3 regions of the Streptomyces sp. NPDC050997 genome follow, and region 1 is predicted to be linked to each of the others. Evidence: riboswitches for the same ligand, from Rfam matches in the RefSeq annotation. Region 1 holds a riboswitch; each other region holds the start of a gene.

The links. Region 1 has a riboswitch for cyclic di-AMP ahead of AB0H86_RS35530 (peptidoglycan DD-metalloendopeptidase family protein). Riboswitches for the same ligand answer to the same signal wherever they lie in the genome.
Region 2: another riboswitch for cyclic di-AMP. It lies ahead of AB0H86_RS30670 (M23 family metallopeptidase); the one in region 1 lies ahead of AB0H86_RS35530 (peptidoglycan DD-metalloendopeptidase family protein).
Region 3: another riboswitch for cyclic di-AMP. It lies ahead of AB0H86_RS10640 (C40 family peptidase); the one in region 1 lies ahead of AB0H86_RS35530 (peptidoglycan DD-metalloendopeptidase family protein).

The regions. Positions count from the first base shown of each region.
Region 1 covers NZ_JBFAGK010000022.1:4,460-10,552, reverse strand. The annotation lists gene AB0H86_RS35550 (XRE family transcriptional regulator) at 1-374, shown strand, start outside; gene AB0H86_RS35545 (DUF6126 family protein) at 371-493, shown strand; gene AB0H86_RS35540 (tyrosine-protein phosphatase) at 542-1,339, opposite strand; gene AB0H86_RS35535 (alpha-galactosidase) at 1,521-3,596, shown strand; cyclic di-AMP (ydaO/yuaA leader) riboswitch at 3,898-4,060, shown strand; gene AB0H86_RS35530 (peptidoglycan DD-metalloendopeptidase family protein) at 4,065-4,997, shown strand; gene AB0H86_RS35525 (DUF6250 domain-containing protein) at 5,317-6,033, shown strand.
Region 2 covers NZ_JBFAGK010000016.1:120,426-126,518, forward strand. The annotation lists gene AB0H86_RS30655 (DNA topoisomerase IV subunit A) at 1-854, opposite strand, end outside; gene AB0H86_RS30660 (pitrilysin family protein) at 1,165-2,535, shown strand; gene AB0H86_RS30665 (pitrilysin family protein) at 2,532-3,920, shown strand; cyclic di-AMP (ydaO/yuaA leader) riboswitch at 4,183-4,349, shown strand; gene AB0H86_RS30670 (M23 family metallopeptidase) at 4,363-5,127, shown strand; gene AB0H86_RS30675 (GntR family transcriptional regulator) at 5,362-6,057, shown strand.
Region 3 covers NZ_JBFAGK010000004.1:140,648-146,740, forward strand. The annotation lists gene AB0H86_RS10610 (adenosylmethionine--8-amino-7-oxononanoate transaminase) at 1-104, opposite strand, end outside; gene bioB (biotin synthase BioB) at 97-1,320, opposite strand; gene AB0H86_RS10620 (8-amino-7-oxononanoate synthase) at 1,499-2,626, shown strand; gene AB0H86_RS10625 (DUF397 domain-containing protein) at 2,677-2,904, opposite strand; gene AB0H86_RS10630 (helix-turn-helix transcriptional regulator) at 2,914-3,774, opposite strand; gene AB0H86_RS10635 (ATP-binding protein) at 3,988-4,446, shown strand; gene AB0H86_RS10640 (C40 family peptidase) at 4,544-5,017, opposite strand; cyclic di-AMP (ydaO/yuaA leader) riboswitch at 5,021-5,232, opposite strand; gene AB0H86_RS10645 (hypothetical protein) at 5,571-5,876, opposite strand; gene AB0H86_RS10650 (ATP-dependent Clp protease proteolytic subunit) at 5,883-6,093, opposite strand, start outside.

The DNA of each region.
Region 1 (6,093 bases):
AACGGGACGCGATCGTGCGTGCCGCCGACATGGAACCGACCGCGGCCGGCGGCTGGACCTACTGGCAGGCCGGCGCGTCCGGCCGGGGCATGCAGGCGCTGCGCGTCCACGTCCCGTACGGCTCCCAGGGCGACATCGTGCGGGTGCACCCCGGTGAGGAGTGGCTGCACGTCCTCCGAGGGCGGCTGCGCCTGCGTCTCGGGGACACCACGCACCGGCTCGCACCGGGCGACAGCGCGCACTTCGACTCGCTGACCCCGCACCGCATCGCCGCCCAGGACCCCGACGGGGTCGAGCTCCTGTTCGTCCACACCCTGCTGCAGAGCCCCACGGCCACGCTGTGCCTGGGCCCCACCTTTGGAGACATGCCATGACTGACATGGAGGAGAAGTTCCCCCGCGCCCTGTGGGTGCGCCTCATCATCTACCTCGCCGTCGGCCACGTGTTCGCGGCCTTCATCTACTTCCTGTTCGCGCTGGGCGCCCAGAAGTGACCTCTCGGAAGGCGAGGCGTCAGGGGGCGGACCCTCAGGCGGAAGGACTCAGTCCAGCAGCCGCTCGCGCAGCCGCTCCCGGATCTCCGGGGTGACTCCCAGCCCCTTCTCCAGGTAGGTGTCGACGTCGCCCCAGGTCTCCTCCATCGTCTCGAAGGCGGTCGTCAGATACTCGGCGCGCGCCTCGAAGAGGGGGCTGAGCAACACCATGACCTCGGGAGAGTAGGCCGAAGCGGAGCTGCCGCTGCGGTGCACCTTGTAGCGGCGGTGCTTCGCGTTCGACTCCAGGTAGTCGGCGAGGATCGCCTCCCGCTCGACGCCCACGGCGAGCAGCGTCACCGCCACGGACAGACCCGCGCGGTCCTTGCCGGCCGCGCAGTGCATCAGCGCGGGGACACTGTCCTCGGCGAGCGCGCGCAGCACCTGGGATTGCTCGGCGGTGCGCTCCTTGACGATGTCGCGGTACGAGTTGATCATCCGGTCCGCGGCCTTGCCGTCGCCCAGGGTCTCGCGCAGCTCGTCGATCCGGCCGTCACGGACCATCTTCCAGAACTCGCTGCCGTGGGCCGGATCCGTCAGCGGCAGGTTCACGTTGCGCACGCCCGGCAGCTCGACGTCGGGCCCCTCCAGCTTCTGGTCCGCCGCGTTGCGGAAGTCGAAGATCGTGTGCAGGCCCAGGGAGGTGAGGAACGCCGCGTCCTCGGCGGTCGCGTGCGCGAGGTGGCCGCTGCGGAACAGCACTCCGGGCCGCACCCGGCGGCCGTCCACGGTCGGCAGGCCGCCCACGTCACGGAAGTTGCGCACTCCGGACAGCTCGGGTTCGGTCGACGGGACCTGCTGTGTCACGGGGGCTCCTCCCAATCGGTGCCGTCGACGCTGCTCGACGGCGGGCACCCACCCGACGATACGACACGGCTTCGTAGGGCAAGCAGTTGTCCACAGGCGTTGCATAGAGGGCTCGCCGCGCATGATGATGTTGATGCCTGAGTGCACCTGTTCGTGTCTGTTCGTATCTGTGAGGGACCGCATGCTGGAGATCGCCGAGAACGGCCGTACGTGGATTCTGTCCGGGCCGACCAGCAGTTACGCCGTCCATCTCACCGAGGGCGACGAACTGCTGCATCTGCACTGGGGGCCGCGGATCGCGCTCGCCGACGCCGAGGCCCTCGCCCTGCTCCCCCTGCCGGACTACCGGGGCTTCGAGTCCCCGCTCGACGGGCATGAGGAGTACCCGGTCGAGGGCGGCCCCCGCTTCGTGCGCCCCGCCCTGTCGGTGCGCACGGACGAGCGGCGCGGCACCGAGTGGATCTTCGAGGCGTACGAGCGTGCCGAGGACGACGAGCTGCGGCTCAGATTCCACGACGGCGGCCTCACGATCACCCTGCACTACCGCATGCGGCACGACGTCGTGGAGCGCTGGGTGAGCCTGGACAACGCGGGCCCCGCCGTGGAGCTCCTGCGCGCCGACTCCGCCACCTGGACCCTGCCCGACCGCGAGACCGGCTGGCGGCTGTCCCAACTGCACGGCCGCTGGGCCGCGGAGTCCCGGCTGGTGCGCGCCCCCCTCACCTACGGCGAGAAGGTCATCGGCAGCCGCCGCGGCCACACCGGGCACCAGCACCTGCCGTGGGTCGCGCTCGACACCGACGCGACCGAGGAACACGGCGAGGTCTACGGCTGCGCCCTCGGCTGGTCCGGGTCCTGGCGCATCGCCGTGGCCGAACTGCCCGACACACGCGTGCAGATCACCGGCGGCGCGGGCTACGACGACTCCGGCCTGCTCCGTCTGGAGGCCGGCGAGTCCTTCACCGCCCCCGTCTTCGCCGGCCTGTGGAGCGACGCCGGCTTCGGCGGGGCGAGCCGCGCCTGGCACGCATACCAGCGGGCGTACGTCATCCCGGACGCGGACCGGGACCGGCCGGTGCTGTTCAACTCCTGGGAGGCCACCGAGTTCGACATCTCCGAGGAGCAGCAAGGGGTGCTGGCCCGCCGGGCCGCGGCGACCGGCGTCGAGCTGTTCGTCGTCGACGACGGCTGGTTCGGAAAGCGCACGAGCGACCGGGCCGGGCTCGGCGACTGGACGCCCAACCCCGACCGCTTCCCGGGCGGCCTGAGGCCCCTCGCCGACTATGTGCACGCCCTCGGCATGCAGTTCGGCATCTGGGTCGAGCCGGAAATGGTCAATCCGGACAGTGACCTCTACCGTGCCCACCCGGACTGGGTGCAGTACCAACCAGGGCGAAAGCGGACGGAACTGCGCAACCAGCTGGTGCTGAACCTCGCGCGCGAGGACGTCCAGGAATACCTCTGGGAGCAGCTGCACGGGCTGCTCTCCAGCGCCCCGATCGACTATGTGAAGTGGGACTTCAACCGCTGCTTCACCGACGCCGGCTGGCCCGGCGACCCGTACCCGCAGCGCCTGTGGGTCGATCACGTGAACGCGCTGTACCGCCTGCTGGACCGGCTGCGCCAGGCCCACCCGGGCGTCGCCTTCGAGTCCTGCTCGGGCGGCGGCGGGCGGATCGACCTCGGTGTCATGAGCCGTACCGACCAGGTGTGGACCTCCGACAACACCGACCCGCTCGACCGGCTCGCCATCCAGCACGGCTTCAGCCAGATCCACCCCGCGCGCGTGATGGCGGCCTGGGTCACCGACAGTCCCAATACCCAGCTCAACGACCGGGTCAGCACACTGCGGTTCCGGTTCGTCAGCGCCATGGCCGGGGTGCTCGGAGTCGGCGGGGATCTCGCCGAGTGGACCGAGGAGGAGCTCGCCGAGGCCCGCGACTGGGTGACTCTCTACAAGGAGATCCGCCCCGTCGTGCAGCGCGGCGACCTCTATCGGCTGCGCCCGCCGGAGGGTGGATCGAGTGCGGTGCAGTACGTGCTGGGTGACGAGTCGGTCGTCCTGGCCTGGCTCCAGGCGCAGCGCCACGGCGAGCCGGTGCCGGCGCTGCGGCTGCGCGGACTTGACCCGACGGCGTCGTACGAATGCCGCGAAACGGGCGAAGTCCACCGAGGGGCCGTGTTGTTGCACCACGGCCTGCGGACCGGCCTTCGGGGTGACCTCGATGCGACGGTTCTCCGGCTGCGCCGCATCTGAGAGTTCTGTCCGAATTAGAACCTTCATTGCAACTCAGCCTGAAATGAGGCTATCTGAGGAACGGTGCGTGAGCAGCGTCATATTCGTGACCGTGCGTCGCCCGTCATGTTCACGTAATTCTTATGTATTTCAAGGGGATTTGAGGTGCGGGCGACCCTGTCGATTTACTGAGGGTGACTGGGAATTCCGTAAGGGATCAACAAAAACGCATTCGCACGCAACCTCCCGCTTGTCCTATTGCGTCTTAGTCGCTTACGTTCGCCACCGATCCGGACGGACGCCCAATCCTGCCGCCGCCCGGAGACCGCACACACTCACCCGCACACGGCAGGAGCGGGGGACCCACAGGCACAACCGCCTGTTTCGGTCTCCGGAACAGGCTAGGGGTTAAGTCGTGCTTCGGTACGGCCGGGCATCTCCAGTCCGCACCCGACAGCTCACCTCGCAGGCGCCGGAGAGGAATTCGCCATGCCCGCGAACGGTAAGCACCGCCGCACGAAGACCCAGCGCTTCGCTCGTTCCATCGCCGTCGCCGGAACTGGCGGCGCCGTACTCGCACTTCCGCTTCTGGGGGCCACCGGCGCCCATGCGGCGAGTGTCCAGTCCCTTTCGGGAAATGCCGTTCAGTCGTCCGTCGCGACTACCGCGAAGAAGTCGGTTGCCGAAAAGGCGACGGCCGAAAAGAAGGTGGCCGCGCGGACTTCGGGCGCGAAGACCTATGTGGTGCGCGTCGGCGACTATCTCGCGAAGATCGCCAAAGAGCAGAACGTCAGCGGAGGCTGGAAGAAGCTCTACGAAGACAATCGTGAGGCCATAGGCGACAACCCGTCGCTGATCCATCCCGGTCTGAAGCTCACGATAGGGAAGAAGGCCGCGACGGGTGCCGAGAAGCCGGCCTCCGCGCCGAAGCCGAAGCCGAAGTCGGCCTCCGCGTCCTCGTCGAAGAAGTCGGCGGCCGCCGCTCAGAGTGCCGTGACCACCAGCACCGCGAACGGCTTCACCCTCCCGGTCAGCGGCGCCACCATCGGCACGGGCTACCACGTGGCGGGCAGCATGTGGTCCAGCGGCTACCACACCGGTGTCGACTTCGTCGTCCCGACCGGTACTCCGCTCAAGGCCGTCGGTGCGGGCACGGTCGTCTCCGCGGGCTGGGGCGGCGCGTACGGCAACCAGGTCGTCATCAAGCTGGCCGACGGCTACTACGCGCAGTACGCGCACCTGTCCTCGCTCTCCGTCTCCGGCGGTCAGACCGTGACCGAGGGTCAGCAGATCGGCCTCTCCGGCGCGACCGGCAACGTGACCGGTCCGCACCTGCACTTCGAGATCCGCACCACGCCGGACTACGGCTCGGACGTGGACCCGATCGCCTACCTCCGCTCGAAGGGTGTCTCGGTCGGCTGACGCCCTCACGACCACCTGCCCCACACGCTGCCGAAGGCCGGACCCCTGATCCCCGGGTCCGGCCTTCGGTATGTCCGGGTCCATCACGCCATGTTCTGAACCCTTCCTGGTCAATCCGTGATCACCGCATTGCGGTCCTGTGGCAAGGGAGCCGAATGCGTCGACAGCGCGCAGGCGTGGGGGCACAGTGAACTCCGTTGCTGTGCAAGCGCTTTCTGTCGTTGACGTCCCGGAGGAGTTCCCTTGTATCCGCCCGCCCGACGCCGAAGAACGGTCGCCGTCACCACACCCGTCCGCTGCCCGGAAGGAGCCGTCTCCCGTGACGACCACGCGTAGAGCCTTCGCGACCCTGGCCGCCGGAACCGCGATGGCCGCCCTCGCCCCGGCTGCCCCCGCGAGCGCCTCGCCCCGCCACCACCGCCCGATCGCCCACGACGACTTCCGTCACGGCCTCGGCCGATGGGCCGTGGAACTCGAGAAGGGCGGCACCGTCACCGCCTCCCGCGGGATCCTGGAAGTCGACGTGCCCGCCGGCGCGACCGTCTGGTTCACACAGCGGCTCGAAGGGCCGTACGTCCTGGAGTACACCGCCACACCGGTGTCGCAGGGCGGGGTCAACGACCGGGTGTCGGACCTCAACAACTTCTGGAACGCCGTCGACGTCCGCTCCCCGGACGACCTGTTCGCCACCGCGCGGGGCGGGGCACTGGCAGAGTACGACTACCTCAAGACGTACTACGTCGGATACGGCGCCAACACGAACACCACGACCAGGCTGCGCCGCTATGTCGGCGAGGCGGGCGTGCGTCCGCTGGTCTACGACTACGCGGAGCCGCTGCTGGTGGCGAACCGGCCGAACCGGGTCCGGATCGTCTCCGACGGTTCGACCGTGCGGTGGTGGAACAACGGGCGGCTCGTGTTCGACCTCACCGACCCCGAGCCGTACACGAGCGGGCACTTCGGCTTCCGGACCACCTGGAGCCACTTCCGGATCTCCGAATTCCGGGTGTGGTGGTTGCCGCCCCAACAGCGCTGACGAGAAAGCTATTCCAGGCTTGACCAATCCTTGAACGGTGGCTTATCTCACCGCACGTCA
Region 2 (6,093 bases), on a different contig from region 1:
ATCACCTTCTCCGGCCCGACCGCGAAGGGCAGCTCGGTGACGACGAGACCCTTGCGACGTGCCGTCACGTCCTCCACGGCGACCGTCGCGCGGATCTTGAAGGTGCCGCGGCCCGTCTCGTACGCGTCGCGGATGCCGGTCAGGCCCACGATGCGGCCGCCGGTGGGCAGGTCGGGGCCCGGGACGTGCCTCATCAGGGCGTCCAGATCCGCGTTCGGGTGGCGGATCAGGTGACGGGCGGCCGCGATCACCTCGGACAGGTTGTGCGGCGGCATGTTGGTGGCCATACCGACCGCGATGCCCGAGGCGCCGTTCACCAGGAGGTTCGGGAACGCGGCGGGCAGCGCCCCCGGTTCCCGCTCCTGGCCGTCGTAGTTGGGGGCGAAGTCGACCGTGTCCTCGTCGATGGACTCCGTCATCAGGCTCGCCGCCTGGGCCATCCGGCACTCGGTGTACCGCATGGCGGCCGGCGGGTCGTCGTTGCCCAGCGAGCCGAAGTTGCCGTGCCCGTCGACGAGGGGGACGCGCATCGAGAAGGGCTGGGCCATGCGCACGAGGGCGTCGTAGATCGACGCGTCGCCGTGCGGGTGCAGCTTGCCCATGACCTCCCCGACGACACGGGCGCACTTCACATAGCCGCGGTCGGGGCGCAGGCCCATCTCGCTCATCTGGTACACGATGCGGCGGTGTACCGGCTTCAACCCGTCCCGGGCGTCCGGCAGGGCGCGGGAGTAGATGACCGAGTACGCGTACTCGAGGTAGGAGCCCTTCATCTCGTCCACGACGTCGATGTCGAGGATCCGCTCCTCGTACGAGTCGTCGGGCGGCGGGGTCTTCGTGCTGCGGCGGGCCATCGCTGCCGGCTCCTCCTGTTTACTGGTCGCTCACGTACTGGGCGCTCGCTTGCTGAAGCGTGAACGGCATCTGCCGCGGACCATTGTGGACCGCGGCACTGACAACGCGGACCAGGACCCGGTGTCGGCTGCTCGGCCCGGTGCGGGGAGACACCTCCCCCACGACTGTCCGCAGGCTACGCGATCCGCTGTCGGCGTACGCCCCCCGGGAACTTCGCCGAGGCCTCACGCGCTTGCATACAGTGGCAGGACCGGCAGGAAAACCGCGGTTTCCAGGACCGCGACCGCGATCGAAGGGACGTACATGCCCATGGGTCACACGGCCACAGCCCAGGCAGGCTCCGGGGGCCTGAAAGCGACCGAGCACCGCCTGGCCAACGGGCTGCGCGTGGTGCTCTCCGAGGACCACTTGACCCCGGTCGCGGCGGTGTGCCTCTGGTACGACGTCGGTTCGCGCCACGAGGTCAAGGGCCGTACGGGCCTGGCTCACCTTTTCGAGCACCTGATGTTCCAGGGCTCCGGACAGGTCAAGGGCAACGGGCACTTCGAGCTGGTCCAAGGCGCGGGCGGCTCGCTCAACGGCACCACCAGCTTCGAGCGCACCAACTACTTCGAGACCATGCCGACCCACCAGCTGGAGCTCGCCCTCTGGCTGGAGGCCGACCGGATGGGCTCCCTGCTGATCGCCCTCGACGAGGAGTCGATGGAGAACCAGCGGGACGTCGTCAAGAACGAGCGACGGCAGCGCTACGACAACGTCCCCTACGGCACGGCGTTCGAGAAGCTCACCGCGCTCGCCTACCCGGAGGGCCACCCCTACCACCACACCCCGATCGGCTCGATGGCCGACCTGGACGCCGCCACCCTGGAGGACGCCCGCGCGTTCTTCCGCACGTACTACGCGCCCAACAACGCCGTCCTGTCGGTGGTCGGCGACATCGACCCGGAGCAGACGCTCGCCTGGGTCGAGAAGTACTTCGGGTCCATTCCGTCGCACGACGGCAAGCCCGCCCCGCGAGACGGCGCGCTGCCGGACGTCATGGGCGAGCAGCTGCGCGAGGTCGTCGAGGAGGAGGTCCCGGCCCGGGCCCTGATGGCCGCCTACCGGCTGCCGCACGACGGCACGCGCGCGAGCGACGCGGCCGACCTGGCGCTCACCGTCCTCGGCGGCGGCGAGTCCTCCCGCCTCTACAACCGGCTGGTACGGCGTGACCGTACGGCGGTCGCCGCCGGCTTCGGCCTGCTGCGGCTGGCCGGGGCGCCCTCCCTGGGCTGGCTGGACGTGAAGACCTCCGGCGACGTCGAGGTACCGGTCATCGAGGCCGCCATCGACGAGGAGCTCGCCCGGTTCGCCGCGGAGGGCCCCACGGCCGAGGAAATGGAACGCGCCCAGGCCCAGTTGGAGCGCGAGTGGCTGGACCGGCTCGGTACGGTCGCGGGCCGCGCCGACGAACTGTGCCGCTACGCCGTCCTGTTCGGCGACCCGCAGCTCGCCCTCACCGCCGTCGGGCGTGTGCTCGACGTGAGTGCGGAGGAAGTCCAGGAGGTCGCCAAGGCCTGCCTGCACCCCGACAACCGCGCGGTGCTCGTCTACGAGCCGACCACCACCGAAGCCGAAGACGCCGAAGACGCCGAAGACGCCGAAGCCACCGACGAGAACGACGAGGAGGCGGCCCAGTGACCGAGCTCGCCGCGATGGAGTTCCACCCCCAGCCCCAGGCGGGCGATGCCAGGCCCTGGGCGTTCCCGGCCCCCGAGCGCGGGACGCTCGACAACGGCCTCACCGTCCTGCGCTGCCACCGCCCCGGCCAGCAGGTCGTCGCCGTCGAGGTGCTTCTGGACGCGCCCCTGGACGCCGAACCGGCCGGTCTGGACGGCGTCGCCACCATCATGGCGCGGGCGTTCTCCGAGGGCACCGACAAGCACTCCGCCGAGGAGTTCGCCGCCGAGCTGGAGCGCTGCGGCGCCACCCTCGACGCGCACGCCGACCATCCCGGCGTACGGCTCTCCCTCGAAGTCCCCGCCTCCCGCCTGGCCAAGGCCCTGGGCCTGCTGGCGGACGCCCTCAGGGCGCCCGCGTTCGCGGACAGCGAGATCGAGCGGCTCGTCCGCAACCGCCTCGACGAGATCCCGCACGAGCTGGCCAACCCCTCCCGGCGGGCCGCCAAGGAGCTCTCCAAGGAGCTGTTCCCGGCGACCTCGCGCATGTCGCGCCCCCGCCAGGGCACCGAGGAGACGGTCGAGTCCATCGACTCGGCGGCCGTACGCGGCTTCTACGAGAAGCACGTCCGCCCGGCCACCGCCACCGTCGTGGTCGTCGGCGACCTCACCGACATCGAGCTCGACGCGCTGCTCGGCGACACCCTCGGCTCCTGGACCGGCTCCTCGGCCCAGCCGCGTCCCGTGCCGCCGGTGACCGCCGACGACACCGGCCGGGTCGTCATCGTGGACCGCCCCGGTGCCGTCCAGACGCAGCTGCTGATCGGCCGCATCGGCCCCGACCGGCACGCGCGCGTGTGGCCGGCCCAGGTGCTCGGCACGTACTGCCTGGGCGGCACCCTCACCTCCCGTCTGGACCGCGTCCTGCGGGAGGAGAAGGGCTACACCTACGGGGTCCGGGCGTTCGGGCAGGTCCTGCGCTCGACTCCGGACGGCTCGGGTGCCGCGATGCTCGCCATCAGTGGCTCCGTGGACACGCCGAACACCGGCCCCGCCCTGGAGGACCTGTGGACGGTGCTGCGCACGCTCGCGGCCGAGGGGCTGACCGACGCCGAGCGTGACGTCGCCGTCCAGAACCTCGTCGGGGTGGCGCCGCTGAAGTACGAGACCGCGGCGGCGGTCGCGGGCACGCTGGCCGACCAGGTCGAGCAGCACCTGTCCGACGACTTCCAGGCGACGCTGTACCAGCAGCTCGCCTCGACCGGCACCGTGGAGGCCACCGCGGCGGCCGTGAGCGCCTTCCCGGTGGACCGTCTGGTGACCGTCCTCGTCGGAGACGCCGCGCAGATCAAGGAGCCCGTAGAGGCTCTCGGCATCGGCGAAGTCTCCGTCGTCTCCGCGGAGTAGCGACACGGAGTAGCGACACGGAGTAAAGGCACGGAGCAGCCACAGCGGAGTCACCACACCTCCGCGAAGTGGCCACAGGTGTGCCCGGGGCCCCGGTGACAGCACAGTCACTGGGGCCCCTCGATGTCCGAATTGGGGGAGAGGTTGCCTGTCTGCCCTGTGGCATGCGCTACAAAAGCCGTGATCCGTTTGGGGATTGAAAGTTGCCCCGCTTAGCGTCATCCGGGCTGTCCGTCAGCCAGTGCGCCGCATCCGCGGCACCGGACAGTCATCGCCGAGTCCCCGCATGGCGCGAGCCAGGGGAGCCGGGGACCCACATGTGAAGTCCCTGGGGTGAATCGGACGCCCGCGCGCACCGCGAGGGGGTCCGTAGGAGACCTTCCTGCTCCGAACCCGTCAGCTAACCCGGTAGGCGAGAAGGAAGGAAAGGACAAGCCACCACATGGCGTTCATGTGCGCCGCCGGGAAGCACCGTCGTCCCAGCCGGATGAAGCGCGGCACCGCCCGCGCGGCGGGTGTCGCGGCACTCACCACCACCGGCGTCATCGGTACCCTGGCCGCCCCGGCGCTCGCCGCCGAGCCCGCGGTCGAGCAGACCGGCCTCACCCCCGTCATCACCATGGGTAATTCGATCGCGGACCAGATCGACGCCCAGGCCGTCGCCCAGAAGCAGGCCGCCGAGGAGGCCGAGGCGCAGCAGAAGGCCGAGGAGGCCGCGCGCAAGAGGGCGGTCGTGGAGGCCACCAAGGCCCGCGAGGCCAAGGAGCGCGTCGCCCGCGAGGAGGAGCGCAAGCGCCTCAACACCTATGTCGCCCCGATCTCCGGCTCGTACGTCTCGACGGGCTACAAGAGCGGTGGCTCCCTGTGGTCCTCCGGCAGCCACACCGGCATCGACTTCCACGCCTCGACCGGCACCACCGTCCACGCGGTCGGCTCCGGCACCGTGGTCGAGGCCGGCTGGGGCGGGTCGTACGGCAACCAGATCGTCATCAAGATGAACGACGGCACGTACACCCAGTACGGCCACCTGTCGTCCATCGGCGTCTCGGTGGGGCAGACCGTCACCCCGGGTCGGCAGATCGGCCTCTCCGGCGCGACCGGCAACGTCACCGGACCCCACCTGCACTTCGAGGCCCGCACGAGCGCCGAGTACGGCTCGGACATCGACCCGGTCTCCTACCTCCGATCGCACGGCGTGAACGCCTGACGCACGCGCCCGTGAACGTCTGACGCGCGCGTCCGTGAACGTCTGACGACGGGCGGCGAGACAACCCGAGGCCCCGGCTCCCCGAGCCGGGGCTTTCGGCGTTTCTGATGCCCGGCTGTCCAAAAAATATCCATGGGTTCCGGCCTGCCATCGGAAATTCCCGCTCATTGCAATAGAGTCACCGAACACACGTCAATCGTCGACGTTTCACGGGGATTAAAGCGGAGGTCGGTCATGCGTATTCCGGCGCACTCGGTATGCACGGCGATCCGTGACGACATCGTCGCGGGTGTCTACGAGCGCGGCAGCCGGCTCACCGAGGAACTCCTCGCCCGCCGCTACGGCGTCTCGCGCGTCCCCGTCCGGGAGGCCCTGCGCACGCTGGAGGCGGAGGGCTTCGTGGTGACCCGGCGGCACGCGGGCGCGTGCGTCGCGGAACCCACCGAGCAGGAGGGCACCGACCTCCTGGAGATGCGGGTGCTGCTGGAACCGCTCGGCGCCTCCCGGGCCGCCCAGCGGCGCACCGAGGCCCACCTCAAGGTGCTGCGCGGACTGGTCCGGCTGGGCCAGGAGCGGGCCAGGAGGGGTACCAGCGATGACCTGCGCTCCCTGGGGGGCTGGTTCCACGAGACCCTCGCCCAGGCGTCCGGCAGCCCGGCGATGACCTCCATGCTGACCCAAATGCGCCACAAGATCGCCTGGATGTACGCGGTGGACGCGCCCGCCAACCCGGTGGAGTCCTGGGCGGAGCACGGCGCGATCGTGGACGCGGTGGCGCGCGGGGACAGCGAGCGGGCGCGAGCGGTCACGGCGCTGCACACCGAGCGTGCCACGGCCGCGCACCGGTTGCGCTTTCCGTCGCAGGGAGATCGCCCGGACCGTGTGAGGAACTCGCAACATCCCGTAAACATGACGAGCCTGCGGCATTAACACGGCAGCCGTATACAAAGAGGAGATAATTCGAGG
Region 3 (6,093 bases), on a different contig from region 1:
GGTTCCTGCCGGCCGGGCATGGGACCGTACGGATGCCAGACGTGGCGCCGGTCCAGTTCCAGCAGCTCCGGCACGGTCAGCTCGGGCATCGGCAGGTCAGGCATTGGGTGCGAGGTCCGTTCCGGCACCCCGACGGCGTACGGCGACCAGATCCGTCCGGGGCTCGGCCGCTGTGGCCGCGGGAGCGGAACCGCACACCCCGCCGTCCGCGTGCGACCCGCACCCGGTGCCCTCCCGGGACCCGGAGCCCGCCTCCTCGTGGGACCCGCACCCGGCGCCCCCGCCGGCGTGCGACCCGCAGCCGCCCTGGGCCGTCACCCGGTGCTCGGGGAGGGTGACCTGGTCGGTGCCCTCCACCTCGAACCCGGCGTCCGCGATCATCTCCAGGTCGGCCTTGCCCGTCTGCCCCTCGGTGGTGAGGTAGTCGCCGAGGAAGATCGAGTTGGCCAGGTTGAGGGCGAGGGGCTGCATGGTGCGCAGATGGACCTCACGGCCGCCGGCGATGCGGACCTCCACGTCCGGGCAGACGAACCGGACCATGGCCAGGATCCTGAGGCAGCGCTGCGGGGTGAGGTTCCACTCCTTGGCCAGCGGGGTGCCCTCGACCGGGATCAGGAAGTTGACCGGAACCGAGTCCGGGTCCAGCTCGCGCAGCGAGAAGACCACGTCGACGAGGTCCTCGTCCGACTCGCCCATACCGGCGATCAGACCCGAGCAGGCCGACAGGCCGGCCGCGTGCGCCTTGGTGACCGTGTCCACCCGGTCGGCGTACGTGTGGGTGGTCGTGATGTCCCCGTACGTCGCCTCGGACGTGTTCAGGTTGTGGTTGTAGGCGTCCGCGCCCGCCTCGCGCAGCCGCTCCGCCTGGCCGTCGGAGAGCAGCCCGAGACAGGCGCACACCTCGACGCCCTCGTTCTGTTCCTTGATGGTCCTGATGGTGCCCGCGACCCGGTCCACGTCCCGGTCGGTGGGACCACGCCCGGACGCCACCAGGCACACCCGTTTGGCGCCTCCCGCCAACCCGGCCGCAGCCGCCTCGGAGGCCTGATCGGGCTTGAGCCAGGTGTACTTGAGGATGCCGGCGGTTGAGCCGAGCCGCTGCGAGCAGTAGGAGCAGTCCTCCGGGCACAGGCCCGACTTGAGGTTGACCAGGTAGTTGAGTTTCACTCGTCGGCCGAACCAGTGGCGGCGTACCTTGCCGGCCGCTGCCACCACATCGAGCAGGTCGTCGTCGGAAGTGGCGAGGACGGCGAGCGCCTCCTCGCGGCTCGGCACCTCGCGCCGTAGCCCCTTTTCCACCAGCGTGTTCAGCAGGTCCATGAGAGCCGATCCTGTCGTAAGGAGCCGTCCGGGGCCAAGGAGAGTTCGCACAACAGAGGCGCTTTCAGGTGTGGGTATCGCCACACACGGGGTGCCTGGTTGTCCCGCTAGTGTCTGTTCACTGCCTACAAATAATGTCTGTGCACTGCCTACAGAAGCCAAAAGCCCTGGAGGACCGATGGCGTTCGGCTGGATCGATGAGGAGGCGGAACGGCGCCGCCGCGCCGGACTCGTACGGACGCTGCGCCCCCGCCCCGCCGACTCGCCGCTCCTGGACCTCGCGAGCAACGACTACCTGGGCCTGGCCCGTCATCCCGAGGTCACCGAGGGCGCGGCCCGGGCCGCCCGGACCTGGGGCGGCGGCGCGACCGGCTCCCGGTTGGTCACCGGGACCACCGCGCTCCACGCCGAGCTGGAACGCGAGCTGGCCGACTTCTGCGGCTTCGAGGCGGCCCTCGTCTTCTCGTCGGGCTACGCGGCGAACCTGGCCGCGGTCACCACGCTCGCCCCGCACGGCTCGCTGATCGTCTCCGACGCCGGCAACCACGCCTCACTGATCGACGGCTGCCGGCTGGCCCGGGGCACCACCCAGGTCGTCGGGCACGCCGACCCGGACGCCGTGGACAAGGCCCTGCGGACGCACGAGGGCCCCGCCGTGGTCGTGTCCGACACGGTCTTCTCGGTGGACGGCGACGCGGCCCCGCTGGCCGCCTTCGCCGCTGCGTGCCGGGAGCGCGGCGCGGGGCTGGTGGTCGACGACGCCCACGGACTCGGGGTCCTGGGCGACGGCGGTCGCGGCGCCCCGCAGGCGGCGGGCCTCGCGGGGGCCGACGACGTCGTCGTGACGGTCACGCTGTCCAAGTCGCTCGGCAGTCAGGGCGGCGCCGTGCTCGGCCCCGCCCGGGTGATCGACCACCTGGTCAACGCGGCCCGGACGTTCATCTTCGACACCGGCCTCGCCCCCGCGGCGACCGGCGCGGCGCTGGCGGCGCTGCGGCTGCTGCGCCGAGAGCCGCGGCGGGCGGCGCGGGCCCGCGCGGTCGCGGGCGAACTCCACGCACGCCTGACCGCCGCGGGGCTGCAGGCGGTACGCCCGGACGCCGCGGTGGTCTCGGTGCGCGCGCCGTCCCCCGAGGCGGCGGTCGGCTGGGCGGCCGACTGCCGTACCGCCGGGCTGGTCGTGGGCTGCTTCCGACCTCCTTCCGTGCCCGACGGCATCTCACGGCTGAGACTGACCGCCCGCGCGGACCTCTCCGCGGGGCAGATCGAACGCGCTGTACGGGTGATCGGCGAGACACGACCATGAGTCGGCGTGACACGGCCGGGCGCCGCACCCTGATGGGCCGGACGGTCTGATCAGGACCGGATCGCGGTCGTGAATCCCGTCCAGCTCTCGGGGGAGAAGAGCAGCGCGGGTCCGGCCGGGTCCTTGGAGTCGCGTACGGCGAGCAGACCGGCCCAGTGGCCGGTCTCCGGCTGGGCCGTCTCGACGCAGTTGTTCGCTCCGGTGCTGTAACTGCTGCGCAGCCACCGCGTGTCGGGAAGATCGGTACTGGAAGGTACGTGCCGAGGCAGTGCGGGCATGGTGCCTCCTTACGCGCCATCACCTATTGCGGCGATGTAATCCAACGAGTCTTCGGGCGAAAGGGCATGGAACTGAAGGGCGTTGAAGGCCTCGGTGTAGGCCTGAAGGTCTTCTTTCCGTTCGAGATAGAGGCTACTCGTCAAGTGGTCGAGAACAACCACGTCCAGATCAGATGTGCTCGAAAATGAGAAGATAACGAAAGGCCCGGTGACACCGATGTGCGCTCCGGCCGCGAACGGCAGTACCTGCAACCGCACTTGGGGCAGTCGCGCCGCCTCGACCAGGCGCTCCAGCTGGTGCTCCATCACCTCGGGTCCGCCGACCTCGCGCCGCAGCACCGCCTCGTCCAGCACGGCGTCCAGCTCCAGCGGCGGTTGCGACCGCAGCACGTCCTGCCTGGCCAACCGCACCTCGACCAGGGCGTCCACCCGCTCGTCGTCCAGGCCGTCGACCGCCGCCCTGGTCACCGCCCGGGCGTACTCCGGCGTCTGCAACAACCCGGGCACCACGGAGGTCTCCAGTGTGCGCATCGTGCCGGCCTGCGACTCCAGGCTGATGAAGTCCCGGTAGGTGGGCGGCAGTACTCCGCGATACGCGTGCCACCAGTGATGCCGGCCGGCGCTCTCGTCTGGCCCCGCCAACACCAGCAGCAACTCCCGTAGTTGGGCGTCGCGCACTCCGTAGGCGTCCAGCAGTAATCGCACATCGGCCGGTTTCACCCCGCTGGCGCCGGTCTCGATCCGGCTCACCTTCGACTGGTGCCAGCCCACCAACCGGGCCGCCTCACCACTCGTGAGCCCGGTACCGGTGCGCAGGGAACGCAGTTCCGCGCCCAGTTTCCGGCGGCGCACCGCGGGACCGTGCTGCATGGGCTACTCCTTACTCCAACCGAGGCACCCAAATACGGTCTGCCGTCGTAGAGTTCACCGCTTCGAGCGACAGATATATGCATATCTTGGTGGATCGCCACCCGTGACCGTCGCGGTAATGGCACTCTGACGACGAAGTACCAGTCCGGGACCGTACTCGAACCATCCGCTCTGTGTCGGACTGCGGGCCCGCGGGAAAGGGACGACGTCGCCATGGCAGATCATCTGGAAGCATCCGTCACTCTGTCGAGCGTTCCCGCCTCGGTCTCCGCGGCCCGCGCCTATGTGCTCACCACCCTGGTGGAGTGGGGACTGGCGGCGGACACGGACATCGCCGACACCATCCGGCTGATCGTCTCCGAACTCACCACCAACGCCGTACAGCACACCTTCGGACAGTCACCCACCTTCACGGTGGACATCGAGCTCGACCGTGATGAACACCTGCGCATCGGTGTCACCGACAGCCACCCGCGATTCCCCAAACGGCTGCCGGCCGCCGTCCAGCAGGACAACGGCCGGGGCATGGTGATCATCCGTTGGCTGACCGCGGAGTGCGGCGGCAAACTGAGAGTCAGACCCACCAGAGAGGGCGGCAAGACGGTCTCCATCGAACTGCCGTGGTCCGTCCCGGCCGAGTCGGTGCCGGCGGCGGGACAGCAGGAGCCGTAGCGGAGCGGTGGGCGCGCCGGAGGCCGCGAGGCGGTCAGGAATGAAGGCCCCACGGGGGCGACGGCGGGTCAGATCGCCGTCACCCCGCGCGGGAGGGTCACTTGACCCGGCCGTACCAGACGCTCTTCGTCCAGATCTTCTGCAGCCGTACGACGTCCCCGGTCTTCGGGGAGTGCCAGAGCTTGCCCTTCCCGGCGTAGATGCCGACGTGGTACACGTTCGAGCCCGAGTGGAAGAAGACCAGGTCTCCCGCCTTGCGGCTCTTGGAGGTGATGTGGCGCGTCTTGTTGTACTGCTGGGCAGCCGTGCGGGGCAGTTTCTTGCCCGCCTTCTTGAACGAGTACAGCGTCAGTCCGGAGCAGTCGAACCTCTTCGGTCCGGTGGCCCCGTACTTGTACGGGGAGCCCTTCTTGGACGCCGCGACCTGCAGTGCCTTCGTCGCCGGTGTGGCGGCCGCGGCGTCGGAGGCGACGCCCGGGACCACCACCGAGCCGCCGACGGCGGCGATGGCGAAGGCCGAGGCCGTACCGGCCCTGACCATGAGCGACGGGACACGATTGAGCGCAGTCATGCGCAACCCTTCGTCAGCCGCCTGTGAAGGATGACCTGTCGGATTCGGGCTGACAAAGTTGCCCGGCCGCTGACGCGGCTTCACCCCAAGGGCTGCTCGACCCGGTCATGGCGTGACCGTTCCGGCGACCCGTCGTGCCTGGGTCCTCCACTCCTGCCGATCCACTTCTGTCGACCGGTCATCCGGGCGGCGGCAGGACTCGGCGTCCGCCCGGATCGCCCCGCCGTTGTGGCGGGGTCTTGTCGTCAGTCAGGGATCTTGGCTCACGGATGTCCGAAAAACCCAATGGAACCGGGGGTTTGTGTTGTTACTCACCACTCACCCGTTCGGGTGGACACCCCCATGTTCGAAGGGGTGTTGAAGGGCCCGAGGAGGCCTGGACCAGCAGCGGAACGCCCCATTTCGTCCCCGGACTACGCGCGTTGCGCAACCCTGTCAGGCCGAAAAATGGAGGCACGTCTACTCTGATTGGCGGTACCCCGTTTGGTCCGTTTCGGCTCCGGTCCGGACGTCGCGGGAGCGGGTCGGCGCGTCCGGACCGGCTGGGGGTGCGTCAACTGTCGGAGCGCGGCGGCACCGTGACGCGAGCCGTGCGGCGCTCCCCGTCCAGCACGCGCAGCGCACGCGCCAGCGTGTCGGCGTGCAGTTCGGTCTCGCCCCGACGGTGCATCAGCGCCAGCGCGTCCCGCAGTGCGGCCGCCTTGCCGACCAGTGCCTGCGCGGCACGCAGTCCTCGGTACGTGTCCCCGTGCTGCGCCGGATTGATCCGGCCGAGCAGGTCGACCACGTCGAGGTAACGGTCGATCAACTCACCCTCGGCGCTGGTGAGGGCGGGCAGCGGTGGCAGATCGGGCAGCATCGGGGATCACCTCGCTCCGGGTGCGGGACGTGAGGCCTTGCGGCTCGGGATGAGCCGGTCCACCAGGCCGTACTCCACGGCCTCCTGGGCGGTGAGGATCTTGTCCCGCTCGATGTCCGTGTGCACCTGCTCCGACGTCCGCCCGGTGTGCCGTACGAGCATCTCCTCCAGTCGGCTTCGTACCCGGGTCAACTCCTCGGCCTGGATGGCCAGATCG